DNA from 4 places in the Paenibacillus cucumis (ex Kampfer et al. 2016) genome. Region 1 is predicted to be linked to each of the others. Evidence: predicted binding sites of a transcription regulator. Region 1 holds the regulator's gene; each other region holds the start of a gene.
The links. The regulator Rex, encoded in region 1, represses fermentation and respiration genes when NADH is low (regulators of the CRP and FNR family bind a similar motif). The targets are predictions, from matches to a motif close to TTGTGAAATATTTCACAA.

Region 1 (4,004 bases):
TTCCTTTTCCGTTCAAAGCTTCCGTGTTCAAGGGGAGAGGCCATTATCTCTGTCTACGCAAATTCGAACACAAAATCAACAAACGTGAATTTGCTACGCCGAAAGAGGACTACTTCACGGCAGCACAGATGATTGTGTGGCTCACACAAACCGAAACGGGTGACGATGAAGAATTGAACCTTAGTGCACGCGGAGGAGATTTCTGGGAAACGGTGCAGAGCGAGTCCGAGTCTTGTCTCGGTAGATCCTGTCCGTGGTTCCGCAAGTGCTTCTATCATCGTGCGAAACATGAGGCAGGACTTTCTGACATCGTGATTACCAATCACTCCAAACTGTTTACAGACGTGAAGGCTGCTCATCAGCTGTTGCCAGCTTATGAAAGTCTGGTCATTGATGAGGCGCACCATCTTGAAGATGTAGCGGGTAAACACCTTGGGCTTCACATGAAGTATTTTACGCTCGTACACACACTGACCCGTTTGTTTAAAGATAGTCGTAACGGTCAGCTCCCAATGCTCCGCTCCCAGTTGTCAGGGCACGAGAACGGTGTACAATGGGGTTCAATGGTGGATCAGATGTTTCCCCTTGCCGTTGAAGTGAAGGAAATGTGGGATCGTCTGAGCGATGCTCTGTTTGGTCTTCTGCCTGAACGGAGTGATGCTTCTCCAGGGGAGACCGGACAGTTCTCGCTGCGGCTTAAAGCGTCTCAGAAGCCTGCCAAGTGGCAGGAGTTGCAGGATTTGGAGAACCAGATCTATGTGACATTGGGTGATTTGGTTCGTAAGGGTGACAAACTGTTGCTCGAAGTAAAAGAAGATCAGGATGATTATCAGTCCGACAGTCTGATCACTGATATCACCGGGCTCTTGAAAGATCTGACGACGATGAAGGAGAATTTAAGATTCTTCATGCGTATGGATGATGCCAAGACCGTGTACTGGATGGAGGCCAGCGGACAGTTCCGTAGCAAGTCACTCCAGCTATACGCTGTTCCGGTGGATGTTAGCGCGCAATTGAAAGAGATGTTTTTCGATAAAAAGAAAAGCGTTGTGCTTACATCGGCTACGCTGTCGGTGGATAAGTCATTCCAGTTCATGATTGAGCAACTGGGTTTGCAGGAAGCTGCCGACAATAATCGGCTTCTGACCTCGATGCTACCTTCCCCATTCAATTATCGGGAACAAGCTTTGTTAGTAATCCCGCGGGATTTCCCGAGTTTGAAGGGGAGCGTAGGGGACGCGCACTTTGTACAGATGCTGGTGCACTCTCTTGCTGAGACGGCGATTGCAACTCAAGGACGTATGATGGTGCTGTTTACCTCTTATAAAATGCTTCGACAAGTCTATGAACCACTGAAAGAGGCTTTGTCCGGGAATGACATCTCGCTACTGGGGCAAGGTGTTGACAGCGGGAATCGTTCGAAGTTGACCCGACGCTTCCAGGATGCCAAAGCAGCAGTCCTGCTGGGTACGAGTAGCTTCTGGGAGGGCGTCGATATTCCGGGTGAAGCGCTGACCTGTCTTGCGATTGTGAGACTGCCTTTCCAGCCGCCTAACCATCCGCTTCTGGAAGCGAAGAGTGAACTGTTACAAGAGCAGAAGAAAAATCCATTTATGAAGCTTTCTGTGCCACAGGCAGTCATTCGCTTCAAGCAGGGGTTCGGCAGGCTTGTTCGGACAGGCAAAGATCGCGGAATCGTCATTGTGTATGATACGCGTGTAATTGAAGCTTATTACGGCAAGTACTTCCTGTATTCGCTACCTGGACCAAAGATGGAGCATATGCTGACAGAACAGATGGTTCCCCGTATTGCTGAATGGTTAGATCGACCTGCAGAAACTCAAAAATAATTACGATGTAAAGCTATAACATTGCATTGGACTTCACCATGGCGTTAAACTTTGAAGAAGACTTCACAAAGTTCGAACAGGGCAGCGCTTTAATGAACTTATATTCCTAATAATTCGGGCATTCTGTATGAGGACATCATGCATGGATATTGCATGTATACAGAATGCTCATCTTTTCAATATTTATTTAATCGTGGCGATGGTAAGGGGGAGCAAGGATGAAATCGGATAAAATATCAGAAGCGGTAGTACGGCGTCTGCCTGTATATTTGCGTTATTTAAACGAGTTGGTTCAGCGTGAGGTGACAACGGTTTCCTCGCAGGAGCTAGGACAGCGACTGGATTTGAATCCAGCTCAAATCCGTAAAGATTTAGCTTATTTCGGTGATTTTGGTCGTAAAGGAATCGGGTATGATGTGTCTTACCTGATCGAGAAGATTCGTCACATTTTGAAAATTGATCAGCAAATTAATGTGGCTCTGGTAGGGGCCGGTAATCTCGGACATGCCTTATCGAATTATAATGCTTATTTGAAGGACAATATGAAAATTGTCGCTATTTTTGATGCGTTTGGGCCTAAGATTGGCAGTAATATTAATAGCCTGACGGTCAAACCTATGGAAGAACTTACAGAAGCGGTTCAGAAAGATAACATCCGTATCGGGATCATCACGGTGCCGGACACGGAAGCTCAGAATGTTGCCGATCAACTGATTGAATCGGGTATTGAGGCGATTCTGAATTTTGCGCCGACGATTCTAAAGACGCCTTCACATGTGCGGATTCATCATGCGGACTTTACAACGGATTTGCTCAGTTTGGCTTATTATTTGGAGAACGGGAAGGAAGATGAGCTTGATGACAACAACGAATAAATGGGTAATCCAAAATGGTAAATTTGCTGTAAATGAAGGTGCCAATTGGACTGTGATTCAAGGGTATATGGTCGTTGAAAATGACAAGATTGTGCATATTGGTGAGACGCTTCCGGATGGTGACGAGAACCTGCCTAAAGTGGATGGAAAAGGACTGCTCTTCCTGCCGGGTCTGATCAATACGCATGGTCATGCGGCAATGTCTCTGCTTCGAGGTCATGGTGATGACCTGGCATTGCAAGTGTGGTTACAAGAAAAAATGTGGCCAATGGAAGCCAAAATGACTTCTGAGGACGTGTATTGGGGAGCATCCCTTTCGGTGCTTGAGATGTTAAAAGGCGGAACAACAGCTTTCCTGGACATGTATGACCACATGGATCAGGTAGCAAAAGTGGTTGAACAGTCAGGAGCAAGAGCTGCGCTGGCTCGCGGTGTCATTGGACTGTGCTCCGAAGAAGAGCAGATGCGAAAGCTCGAAGAGTCCGCTGCGTTTGCGCGTGAATGGAATGGACAGGCGGATGGACGCATCACAACCGTAATCTCTCCGCACGCGCCTTACACATGCCCTCCAGATTACATAGAGAAGCTTGTTCAAGTTGCGCATGATCTAAACCTGCCTCTCCATACGCACATGTCAGAGACGCTTCGTGAAGTGGAGCAGAATGTATCAGATTATGGCATGCGTCCAGTGGCACATTTGGAGAAGCATGGCTTTTTCTCACGTCCTTCACTCGTAGCGCATGCTGTGCATCTCAACGATGAAGAGATCGAGATCTTGGCACGTCATGATGTCGCTGTATCCCATAATCCGGGTAGTAATTTGAAGCTTGCATCGGGTGTAGCTCGTGTTCCCGCTTTGTTGAAAGCAGGAGTTACTGTATCTTTAGGAACAGACGGACCGGCAAGCAACAACAATCTCGATATGTTTGAGGAAATGAGACTTGCAGCTTTAATTCATAAAGGAGTATCCGGTGATCCTACCGCCGTACCTGCCGGGGAAGCGTTGCTTCTTGGAACAGCTTACGGTGCGAAGTCCATCTTCCTGAACGATACTGGAGTTTTGAAAGTTGGTAAAAAGGCTGATTTTATTGCACTCAACATTGAACAGGCTCACTTCTATCCACACACGGATTTGATTTCACATGCAATTTACTCGGCTTCGGCGAAAGATGTGGAACATGTATGGGTAGATGGCAAACAAGTCGTAAAACATGGTGAATGTTTAACACTGGATGAAGAGCGCATTTTGCGGGAATCCCAGTTGGCCTTTGATCAATTG
Region 2 (4,004 bases), on a different contig from region 1:
TGCGGAGATCCCAATGGTATCCTGTAATTCGCGGCGTACTTCAGCAATGATTTCTTCATCGGTAAGCTGATGACTCATCGGGTCACGGCCGTATTTCCCCACATAGGCTCGCAAAAGAATGTGACCTTTCGGCGCTGTATGCTCCCACTTAGATGATGTCCAGGTGCAGGCTGTAATTTTGCGTTCTTCCTTGCGCGGTACAACAAAGCCGGATGCATTCAGGGAAACACCCACGTCCTGCTCGCTATAAGCAAGTACGACGTTCATCACCGAAGCATACGGGATCGCACGCAGGTGTTCTGCAATCGCCTCATGCTCATGTGCAAGCATATCCGCTGCTGCATACGCTGGAGTCGCAACCACTACCGCATCCGCCGCAAGCGTCGTTCCATTGTTAAACTGAACCGTATAACGTATAGTATCTTTTCCTTGCTCTTGTTCTGCTTTCGACACACGGGAAATTGCCGTGTTCCTGATCAAATGCGCTGTGGAAGAAAGTGTCTGTTCAAGTTGCGTTACCACACCTTCCAGTCCGCCCCGTGCACTCAAAAACATGCTTCGAGTGGCCGTGCCCGATGGTTTTGATGCGGGTTTGGGAGCTGGACGGGTTGCCGATATAGTTGTAGGTTGTGACGTAGACTCCGTTGTGGTTTGAGCCGTAGGCTTGACTGTTTGCTTTGGGGCGCGGCTTTTTCTCACACCCAGCATGCCCACGATCAGGCTACGGTGTTTTTGCTCCGTTTCCTGTAGCATTGGAAACGTTGCTTGTACGCTCAGTCCGTCCGCATTGCCTGCATATATGCCTGCCAAGAGCGGCTCGGCGATCTGCTCCAGTACTTCATCGCCAAGGCGTCTGCGTAGCAGTTGCCCCAGAGACTCATCCTCCCTGCTCGACCTCCGCGGCAAAACAAGATCTGCCGCTGCTCGCACCTTGCCCCGAAGGGACAATAAACGAGTTGTTACGAAGGGTTTCCACTTCGTAGGCACACCGAGCATAAAGCCATCCGGGATCGGATGCAGTTTATTCCGATAGGCGATATAGCTATGCGACACCCCTGGACGCGTACCAACGAGTTCTTCACCCATACCGAGCTCCTGCATAAGCTCAATGATGGAGGTTTTCCGTGCGAGAAAAGAATCGGGCCCCCGTTCGATCACGAATCCATCCCTTTTACCGGTGTGCACATGTCCACCGAATCGATCATTTTTTTCAACAATAATAAGTTCTGCTGCAACATCATTCGCTCTGCAAAACTGTTCGATATAATAAGCTGCGCTCAATCCGGTAATGCCACCGCCAGCGATGACAACTTGTTTCGTGCGTTGATTATCCATGCCACACTTCCCGCCATATAAACTTTAACGCAGCGCCGCCGGGATATAGGCACAGGAAGGATCACTGTCCATGTAATCTCCCGTCATTGCATACGCTCTTGCTCTGGAGCCACCACACATCGTTTTGTACTCGCAGACTGCACATTTTCCGTTCAATTTCGACTTATCCCGTAAGGTCTGCATCACCGGTGAATTCCGGTACACCTCAATTAGCGACTCATTCTTCACATTACCGCACACCACGGGCAAGAAACCGCTAGGATAGACGTCCCCCGTGTGACTGATAAACACAAACCCGTCCCCATCATTGACCCCTTGCGGTGCACGTCCCAGCATATCTTTGCGTTTGGCGAGACCCTTGGCAAGATCTGCATGATTTCCTGCGCTCTGCTCGGATTGAAGTTCTAAGCCTTGCTTGGAGTTCTGCTCTGAGGCCTGTTCTGCTCCTGCTGTCCGTTGCTGTATCATTACTCGTCTGTAGTGAGGCGCCTCCGTTGATTTCACACCGTAAGGCATCTCATGAGCAAGCTGCACCATCCACTTCATGACCTGTTCATGCTCTTCCGCTGTGATCATATCTTTCTCCTGAGCTCTGCCTGTCGGAATGAGGAAAAACAGACTCCACAGCACAACGCCCATCTCTTTCACCTTACGGCTGATGGCCTCCAGATCGTGGAGGTTATAACGGGAAACGGTCGTGTTGATTTGAATCGGAATGGCTGCTTCCTGCAAAAATCGAATGCCCCTCATCGTCATATCATAAGAACCTCTGGTTCCGCGAAAATGATCATGGATCTCGGCCGTTGACCCATCCAGACTAAACGCCCAGCGGGATAAACCGACTTCCTTCGCTTGCATAATTGCCGCTTGAGTGACCTTCGGGGTGGCACTAGGCGTCATGGACACGGGTAGCCCCTTCTCCCGAATCGCATACTCCGCCAGTTCAAACAGATCTGGCCGCATTAGCGGGTCACCCCCCGTGAAAACAAATAATGGTTGTTCCTGCATAGCGGCAATATCATCTATCAGCCTTTTTCCCTGTTCGGTGGTCAGTTGACGTGGATCAGCCCGATACTGGGCCTCTGCCCGGCAATGCACACATTTCAGCGCACATGCCCGGGTCACTTCCCAGATCACGATGAACGGATATTGGGTATAATCACGTGGCTTCATCTGCGGCCTTAACTGCTGCATTTGCCCCTTGATCTGTGGCATCGTCATCCATTCTCCCCCTATCTACATGCCATTAAGTGTAGAGCAGATGTCGGGTCAGGAAAGTGAGAAGAATCACAAAACGGACATAACGATCACACGGCAACGAATCAGTTAAAATAAAAAGGCGACCTCTCCCGAATCCTGCTCGGAAAAGATCGCCCTATGAAAATATCTATATGTTATAGAAATTAGTTGCCCCAGTATTGCTTCGCAATTTGCTGACCCTGATGAATCTTCGCCCACTGCTGGGCTTCGCTCAGTTCGTTCCCGCCATCACAGGAGGCAAAACCACATTGGTGAGACAGCAGTAGCCTATCTTTGTCAATGATCTTGGAGGCTTCGTCCAGCAGACGAACCACGCGCTCCTCATCATCGAGCGTACTTGTTTTGGAGGACAGCAGACCCAATACAATTTCTGTATCCGGTCTGTCTTTGAACACTTCCAGCGCTTCGATGGAACCCGCACGATCATCATCCCACTCCAGGAAGAAACGATCATACTTCAATTGCTTCAGGAACAGATTCGCAATCTTCACATACGATCCGCCGCCCATGTTACGGGAGTCATAGTTGCCGCGGCAGTTATGTGTCCACATTTTCAGACCCAGACTATGACCGAAGTCAATGACCGTATTGTTGATATCAATAAACTCCGTGGCGAGACCCTGTACGTCCTCTTGATTGATATGCTCTCCGGTAAAAGGCGAGTTCGGATTGTCATCGGCAAACAGCTCCCAGAGACAGTCATCCATTTGCAGAATTTTACCACCCGCAGTTGCAAACTCCTGCACAAATTCCTTATAAGCACTTACCAAGCCGGCTTTCAGCTCCTGTGTATTCTGGTATACGGCATCCTTGCCCCCAATGTTGTCCGACCACGATAATTCACCGAAAATATGGGACGGCGATGGAATGCAAAGTTTGGTCTGCTGGTCACCCGCTTGGTCTTGTAACTGCTTGAACAGTTGAATGAAATGATGATTCTTGCCGCTCAGTTGCCCCGTAATACGCAGCCCGATATCTTTACGTGTTTCATATTTAGAAGTGCCGTCCACATCCCGGAAAAAGTACCCATGATCCGCAATATACCGCTCCACTCCGCCAAATCCCCACACAAAGTCGAGATGCCACATCGATTTGGAGAATTCGCCGTCCGTGATAACAGACAAGTCGTTCTCGATCTCTTTTTGGATCACTTGTTCAATCGCTTTCGTCTCACATTGCTGGTATCCTTGAAAGTTTTCATAGAATGGATACTGGATATCATCCCGGTGTTCAATCTGTGTTTTATATGTCAGCAGCTCTTCCGGCCGCAATAAACTGCCTACGATCTGGAACTTGTCAGTCATGTAAATAACCCCCTCGTTGTATATGATTATCATATCACGCGGAGAGGGGTTAGAAGAGATACCAAAAAAGTATGACTGGTTATAGTTTCAAGCTATAACAACTGG
Region 3 (4,004 bases), on a different contig from region 1:
CTGGATGGAACTGGTTTCGATCGATACTTTACTGCAATAATCTTTGAAAGCTTCAGGTAACTTCGTGGACCACAGAACAGTCAAGTTCGGCTCCGGAGCAGGTCCCAGGTTGTGCAGTGTGTGCAGGAAACGGAAGCTGTTTTTGGTTACACGTGTCTCGCCGTTGACGGACATCCCGCCGATAGACTCTGTTACCCATGTTGGGTCACCACTGAACAATTCGTTGTAATCCGGCGTGCGCAGGAATTTAACAATCCGCAGTTTCATGACAAAGTGGTCAACCAGTTCTTGAGCCTGTTCTTCTGTCAGAATACCTTCTTGCAAATCACGTTCAATGTAGATATCCAGGAATGAAGATACACGTCCAAGGGACATTGCAGCACCGTTCTGTTCTTTGATCGCTGCAAGGTAGCCGAAGTACAACCATTGGAATGCTTCTTTAGCCGTTGTTGCTGGTAATGAAATATCGAAGCCATGCATCTCGCCCAGTTGTTTCAGTTCTTGCAGTGCACGAATCTGTTCGGACAACTCTTCGCGCAAACGAATGACATCTTCATCAATAACATCAACTTCAAGTGCATTGAGCTCACCTTTTTTATTACGAATCAGGAAGTCTACTCCGTACAAAGCTACCCGGCGATAGTCACCGATGATCCGGCCACGACCGTAAGCATCCGGCAAACCTGTGATAATACCCGCTTTACGTGCTGCACGCATCTCGGAAGTGTAAGCATCGAATACACCTTGGTTATGCGTTTTACGAATGTTTGTAAATATATCAATGACACCTTGTGGCATTTCGAACCCGTATGCTTCACAAGCATCAATCATCATGCGAATTCCGCCGAATGGCTGAATGGAACGTTTGAACGGAGCGTCTGTTTGAACTCCGACAATCTGCTCTTTGCTTTGATCCAAATATCCCGGTTGGTGGGAAGTAATTGTTGCAGGCGTATTCACATCAACGTCAAGCACACCACCGTTATCCCGTTCTTTTTTGGTCAGGTCGGATACAATATCCCACAATTCTTTGGTATTCTGGGTTGCACCTGCAAGGAACGCCTCATCGCCATAATATGGGGAAAGGTTATGTTCCAGAAAATCATTCACATTAACCGTCTTGGTCCATGTTCCTTTGGTAAAGTTTCTCCAGCCTGTTTGTTGTTTAACATCTTTTTCGATCACCGACATCGTAATCCCTCCGCTTTTTTGGATTTCTGGACACATTATATTGTTGCAATAGACGTATCATCATGTGTCCAAAGCCGCGATTTATGTGAATTGTTTCACATGATCCGGAACACGTTCTCTCTACTGGGGAACCGGAACCGCAGAATGAATGTTTTTCTTATATTTTCAGTATACGTCGAGCAAGTCACACCATCTGTGATTTTTATCACAAACTTTGGATGTTGTCTTATTGCACTGCGCCACGGTTGTTCACACTTGACCACTCCGCGGGCAGAACAACTTCAGATCGCCGTTATCCCCGGATTTTTTCGATTCACTTTTCCAAAGTGAAAATCCGGTGATAAATGCGAACGCTTCGCTTCTTCCGTCTGTCCTGCCCGCTCCGTTATCGTGTGAACCTCTCTGTGCAAACAGCCACCTCCCCCTTTGTTCCTAGCATTTTGGGGAACCATTGCTCCGCTATGCTCGGAGCAACCAAGGGCATGATATAGGTTCCTGAAAAACGGACGCTTCGCTTCTCCGTTTTTCTGCCCATTTTTGTGCTGCTTACGCGGGTATCAATTTGCTACAACTCTACTGGTACGTTCTTCGTGTGACCTCGTTCATTCATGGGACTAGATCGCTCCTAAAAAACGGACGCTTCGCTTCTCCGTTTTTCTGCCCATCCTTTTTCTACTGCTTACGCGGGTATCACTTTGCTACAACTCTACTGGTACGTTGTTCGTGTGACCTCGTTCATGCATGAGACTAGATCGCTCCTGAAAAACGGACGCTCCGCCTCTCCGTTTTTCTGCCCATTTTGACTCTCTGCGATAACTTAGTCTACACTGTGCCTGTGGACGGTCCGCTTCGACCTTGCACAAGACCTGTCTAGCGGACTGATAAATGAGGGCTTCGTTTCTCGTTTCTCTGCCCTCTTTGCCTCACCTCCTTTCCTATCTCTCCGTTCTTTCCTTCGGCTATGCAACTATACAGCAATCGGGGCTCCCCAATGTGGAGAACCCCTGAATCAATTGCTTTAACTTGAAGTGCTAAGTTGTAATTTATGTTGCTTGTTATTCAAATTTGCCATAGAAAGCGTTGCGATACACATCGGCAAGTTCAGTGACCAGCGGCAGTTTTGGATTCGCTGTTGTACATTGGTCTTCGAAGGCACGATCTGCCAAGTAGTCTACACGCGATTCGAAGTCTTTCGCGTCAAATCCGATTTCCTGGAACGATTCCTCGATGCCCAGTTTTTTGTTCAGATCACGGATGGCTTTAATCAAGCTGTTCACGCCTTCTTCGGTTGTGCGTGCTGGTAATCCGAGAATACGTGCGATTTCGGCGTACCGCTCATCTGCCACAAAGTGCGAATATTTCGGGAACGATGCAAATTTCGTCGGTTTTTTCGCATTGTAACGAATAACGTGTGGTAATAGGATAGCATTGGTGCGTCCGTGTGCGGTGTGATATTGACCTCCCCATTTATGCGCCAAGCTGTGGTTAATGCCCAGGAACGCGTTGGCAAAAGCCATACCAGCAATCGTGGAAGCATTATGCATTTTCTCGCGTGCCAGTTTGTCACCTTGCAGTGACGATTGCTCCAGGTATTGGAACACCAGTTGGATGGCTTTGATTGCCAGACCATCTGTATAGTCATTCGCCATAACAGATACGTACGCTTCAATCGCATGTGTCAATACGTCCATACCGGTGTCGGCTACTGCCGTTTTTGGCAAACTGTATACGAACTCAGGGTCTACAATCGCCACATCTGGTGTCAATTCATAGTCAGCCAGCGGATACTTGGTATTACCATGCTCTTTATCTGTAATAACCGCAAACGATGTAACTTCCGAACCTGTACCCGATGTTGTCGGGATGGCTACAAATTTTGCTTTCGATCCGAGTCTTGGGTATTTGTAAATCCGTTTACGGATATCCATAAATTTTTGTTTCAGGTTGTTGAACTCTGTGTCAGGATATTCATAGAACAACCACATCGCTTTGGCAGCATCCATTGGTGACCCGCCACCGAGTGCGATAATACAGTCTGGCTGGAAGCGTTCCATCATGGCTGTACCGCGGTCTACTGTTGTTGTTGATGGATCTGGCTCAACTTCTGAGAAGACTTCAATCGCTACCGGTGTCTGACGTTGACGCAGGTAATGCTCTACTTTTTCCACATATCCGAGTTTGACCATCATGGCATCTGTAATAATCGCTACGCGAGTAATGTCCGGCATTTTGGCAAGGTATTGAGTTGCCCCTTTTTCGAAGTAGACTTTGTTCGGCACTTTGAACCATTGCATATTCACGGTACGGCGAGCCACCCTTTTCACATTGATTAGGTTCACAGCAGTTACGTTGGAAGATGTCGAGTTACGTCCGTACGATCCACAACCCAGTGTCAACGATGGCATGTTGGTATTATAGATATCTCCGATTGCGCCATGTGTTGAAGGGGAGTTCACGATAATCCGTCCGGTTTGCAGGCGATCCGCAAATTGATTGATCACTTCTTCATTGTTCGAATGAATGACAGAGGAGTGACCCATACCACCAAAAGCAACCACTTCTGCCGCACGCTCAATACCATCTTTTGCAGATTTAACTTTGTAACATGCCAGCACCGGACTCAGTTTCTCAGCAGACAATGGGAATTTGGTGCCTACACCTTCAATCTCGGCTACCAGAATTTTAGTACCTGCCGGTACTTCAATACCGCACATTTTGGCAATGTTCACAGCGGACTGACCTACAATGGTCGGGTTAACCGCACATTTCTCTGCGTTGATTGCACCTGCTGTCAGTTTGGCTGCCTCTTCTTT
Region 4 (4,004 bases), on a different contig from region 1:
GCGTAATGGGGCTAACAATTTAGGTTTACTCAAATGAACGCCTCCTTAAGCTATTATTTTCCCGAACTAATATGGAACATATATATTATATAATCCAATAAAAGGATTCTATATATTGTGAGCGCTTACTAATAAAGAAATCAACCTTTAATTTTAAATGGCATCCATTTTCGCATTCTGTTCATTCATCCTGCCTATTGTGTGTTCGATAGAAGATAGCTGGTACTGCGCTAAAACGGAATTTGAATGATTTGGAGGGCATAAGCAATAGGCAACTCGGGGAAAATGTAAGCAGTGAAAATAAGATTGGGTCCGTACTTATAACGTATAAAAATCTATGGCGAACTTAAGACAAAAGTAGAACTGTCGCATGTTTTATGAGGAATTTGAATTTATTTTTGCAAAACCTATTGCAATGTGAAAAAGATCACATTATAATGAGTATATAAAGTGAAATAAATCACAAGTGATCTACCGAATGAATAGTGAAATATTTCACAACCTTAACCATGTTTATTAAACTCATTATTTTATATACTCCAAGGAGGAACTCTCATGAAAATCGCAGTCATCGGATGTACACACGCAGGAACAGCAGCCATCGTAAATACCGCCAAATTATACCCGGATGCCACCATTACCGTATATGAACGCAATGATAATATCTCTTTCCTGTCATGCGGTATTGCGCTCTACGTAGGTGGAGTGGTCAGAGACCCTGACGGCCTGTTCTACTCTTCGCCGAATCAATTGGCAGATCTCGGGGTAGTTACCAAGATGCTTCACGAAGTTACAGCAGTGGATGCCAAAGGCCACACCTTGCGGGCTAAAAATCTGCAAACCGGGGAAGAATTTGAAGATACATTTGACAAACTGATCGTGACTACAGGTTCATGGCCTGTTGTACCGAAGCTGGAAGGCATCGAGATGGAAAACATCCTGCTTTGCAAAAACTACAATCACTCCAACACTATTATCGAAAAAGCCAAAGATGCGAAACGTGTTACTGTAGTCGGCGCAGGATACATCGGTGTGGAACTGGTCGAGGCATTCCAGATGAACGGTAAAGAAGTGACGCTGATCGACAGTGTGGATCGTATTTTGAACAAATACCTTGATCCTGAATTTACAGATGGAATTGAAGATACGCTCACGAATAAAGGCATTAAACTGGCTCTCGGTCAAACCGTACAGAAATTTACGGGCGAGAACGGCAAAGTAACCAAAGTCATCACATCCAAAGGGGAGTTTGAGACTGACTTGGTCATTCTCTGCATCGGATTCCGCCCGAATACAGAGCTGCTTAAAGGCCAAGTGGATATGTTGCCAAACGGTGCAATTATCGTCGATAAATATATGCAAACTAGTCAGGAAGATGTATTTGCTGCAGGTGACAGCTGTGCGATCCACTACAATCCAACCGGCAAAGCGGCTTACATTCCACTAGCAACAAACGCCGTGCGGATGGGTACACTCGTAGCGAGAAACCTGGTTCGTCCAACGACACCTTATATGGGAACACAGGGCACATCGGGCATCAAAATTTATGAGCAAAATATTGCAGGAACAGGAATGACCGAGATGTCTGCTAAAGAAGAGGGGCTTGTTGTCGAATCGGTTGTTCTGGAAGACAGCTACCGTCCTGAATTCATGCCAACGGCTGAGAAACTGTTGCTTAAAGTGGTTTATGAACAAGCGACTCGCCGGATTGTCGGTGCACAGGTAATGTCACAAGTGGATCTGACGCAGTCGATCAATACGATCTCGGTTTGTATTCAGAACAACATGACGGTGGATGAGCTGGCGTTTATCGACTTCTTCTTCCAACCGCACTACAACAAACCTTGGAACTTCCTGAACACAGCAGGTCTGCAAGCCCTGCCTCCGGTAGAGGTTAAAGCGCCAGCGCTGGTGTAAGTCGGTGAGGTGAGTCATGAATGTAGGCGGCTAGCAACGATATTAAAATTGGGTACATCATAAAATAAAGACAGAAGGAAGGCTGGCGATCATATCGTCAGTCTTCTTTTTTTGTCGTCTAAGTAGCAAATTGAATCATCTTCTTAGATTACTTTGTGATTATTTGCACAAAGTTTTCGACAAGGTCGAGATACAATAAAACCATAGATGAATTCAATGATTTGCGAACGGATAGAAGACAAAGGAGAGGATGACATATGGCGACCAAAACACCTCTGGAGGTTGCACGATATACGGCGCAGGCTGGTGTTAAGAAAGCACAGAATCCGGTTTCTTCTGTGCTGATTCTTGGTTTCCTGGCGGGAGCCTTTATTGCGCTTGGGTTTCTGCTCGATATTCGCGTAATTGCATCTGCACCAGCGGAGTGGGGGAGCATTGCAACGTTTATCGGAGCGGCGGTGTTCCCGGTAGGTCTGATTCTGGTCTTGATTGGTGGTGGAGAACTGTTAACGGGCAATATGATGGCTGTACCGCTCGCTGCAATCACACGTAAAATCTCTCCAGCCAGCATGTTGAAGAACCTGCTACTTGTGACCGTGGGTAATCTGCTCGGTGCATTGTTTGTGGCCTTTTTCTTTGGTCATGTGCTTGGGCTCACCGCAGAGGGTGTATACCTGAGCAAAGTGGTTGATATGGCAGGACACAAATTGCATGACAGCTTCCTGCAGGCTTTTATCTCAGGCATAGGCTGTAACTGGCTGGTAGCGCTGGCTGTCTGGCTGTCTTATGCATCCGATACGATGAGCGGTAAAATTCTGGGCATTTGGTTTCCAACGATGGCGTTTGTGGCTATCGGATTTCAGCACGTTGTGGCCAACATGTTTCTGATTCCAGCGGCGATCTTTGAGGGGCACTTTTCCTGGGGCCAGTACGTCATGAATTTTATTCCGGTTTGGCTAGGTAATCTGACGGGTGGAGCGTTGTTCGTAGCGGCTGCGTATTGGATGGTATATCTGCGTAAAACAGAGCCAGCGGCCAAGCCGGAGACGGTTGTTCCTGCTATGGTTTCTTCAGTGGAAGCAGAAGGCAGAGCGATGTGGAGTAAACAGGCGTAATTTATGGGAGAGTCGACACTTAGGAGCATTGTAGCATCATATTTGTAAGAATACGGAATAACGAAGTGAGATGGTGCATCTCATCGCTTCACGACAGGGTTGATCGTGGGGAGATGGGAGGTGGCCATCTTTTTTTTGCCCAAAATTAAATTCGCCATGACAAGGTTCGGGGGAACGAAACCTGAGCATGGCGAATTTCGGGAGTGGTCCATGATATGGCATGAGGAGGAAGTGGGGAAACACCAGCCTAATGCCTTGTTCTTAATTTACCCTAGGGTTCAGAGAATGAATCATAGGCAGAAAACTTTTTTCGAAATTAAAATTTTTGAATGGAATGACCAGTTTGCACTCATAACATGCTACCCAGCAATGATGAAGATTTGGCCGATTTATTCTGTTCTCTTTACGTTATAACACTGAACGGGATATGATATAGGGATAGCTATTGAAAGAGGGGGAGCCCAATGATGATTGAACAGGAGAATGGTGTATTTCCAGCGGTATGCCCGCTCGATTGTCCAGACACATGTGGTCTGCTATTACATAAAGAAAACGGTAAAATTACGAAGGTCACCGGTAATCCGGATCACCCGATTACGAAGGGTGCAATCTGTAATAAAGTTCGAAATATGACGGAGCGGGTGTATCATCCCGAGCGACTTCAATATCCGATGCGACGTGTCGGCGCCAAAGGTGAAGGCAAGTTCGAGCGTATCAGTTGGGACGAAGCGATTCAGGAAATCACAGGAAAGTTCAAAGACTTGTCTGCAACGTATGGACCTGAGAGCATTCTACCTTATAGTTTTTACGGTAATATGGGTGTGCTAGGTGTCGACGGCATGGATCGGCGTTTCTTCAATGCGCTTGGCGCAAGCGTGCTGGAGCAGACGATATGTAATGCTGCCGGTAACACAGGCTGGAAATATACGATGGGAGCCAACCACGGCACGTTGCCTGAGGATACAGAGCATG

Region 2: a site for Rex is predicted at 2,611-2,628, ahead of H7T88_RS10895 (TIGR04053 family radical SAM/SPASM domain-containing protein). Genes of this name have one in related genera too.
Region 3: a site for Rex is predicted at 1,275-1,292, ahead of pflB (formate C-acetyltransferase). Genes of this name have one in related genera too.
Region 4: a site for Rex is predicted at 2,071-2,088, ahead of H7T88_RS28115 (formate/nitrite transporter family protein). Genes of this name have one in related genera too.

What each region holds. Positions count from the first base shown of each region.
Region 1 covers NZ_JACLIC010000014.1:66,555-70,558, forward strand. Annotated here, with positions in the region: gene dinG (ATP-dependent DNA helicase DinG, 3'-5' exoribonuclease type) at 1-1,850, shown strand, start outside; gene H7T88_RS09190 (redox-sensing transcriptional repressor Rex) at 2,069-2,725, shown strand; gene H7T88_RS09195 (amidohydrolase) at 2,709-4,004, shown strand, end outside.
Region 2 covers NZ_JACLIC010000018.1:113,778-117,781, reverse strand. Annotated here, with positions in the region: gene hemG (protoporphyrinogen oxidase) at 1-1,335, opposite strand, end outside; gene H7T88_RS10895 (TIGR04053 family radical SAM/SPASM domain-containing protein) at 1,360-2,550, opposite strand; gene H7T88_RS10890 (cobalamin-independent methionine synthase II family protein) at 2,739-3,899, opposite strand.
Region 3 covers NZ_JACLIC010000019.1:12,408-16,411, reverse strand. Annotated here, with positions in the region: gene pflB (formate C-acetyltransferase) at 1-1,191, opposite strand, end outside; gene H7T88_RS28715 (hypothetical protein) at 1,473-1,601, opposite strand; gene adhE (bifunctional acetaldehyde-CoA/alcohol dehydrogenase) at 2,247-4,004, opposite strand, start outside.
Region 4 covers NZ_JACLIC010000057.1:16,891-20,894, reverse strand. Annotated here, with positions in the region: gene H7T88_RS28120 (FAD-dependent oxidoreductase) at 556-1,917, shown strand; gene H7T88_RS28115 (formate/nitrite transporter family protein) at 2,175-3,032, shown strand; gene H7T88_RS28110 (molybdopterin-containing oxidoreductase family protein) at 3,500-4,004, shown strand, end outside.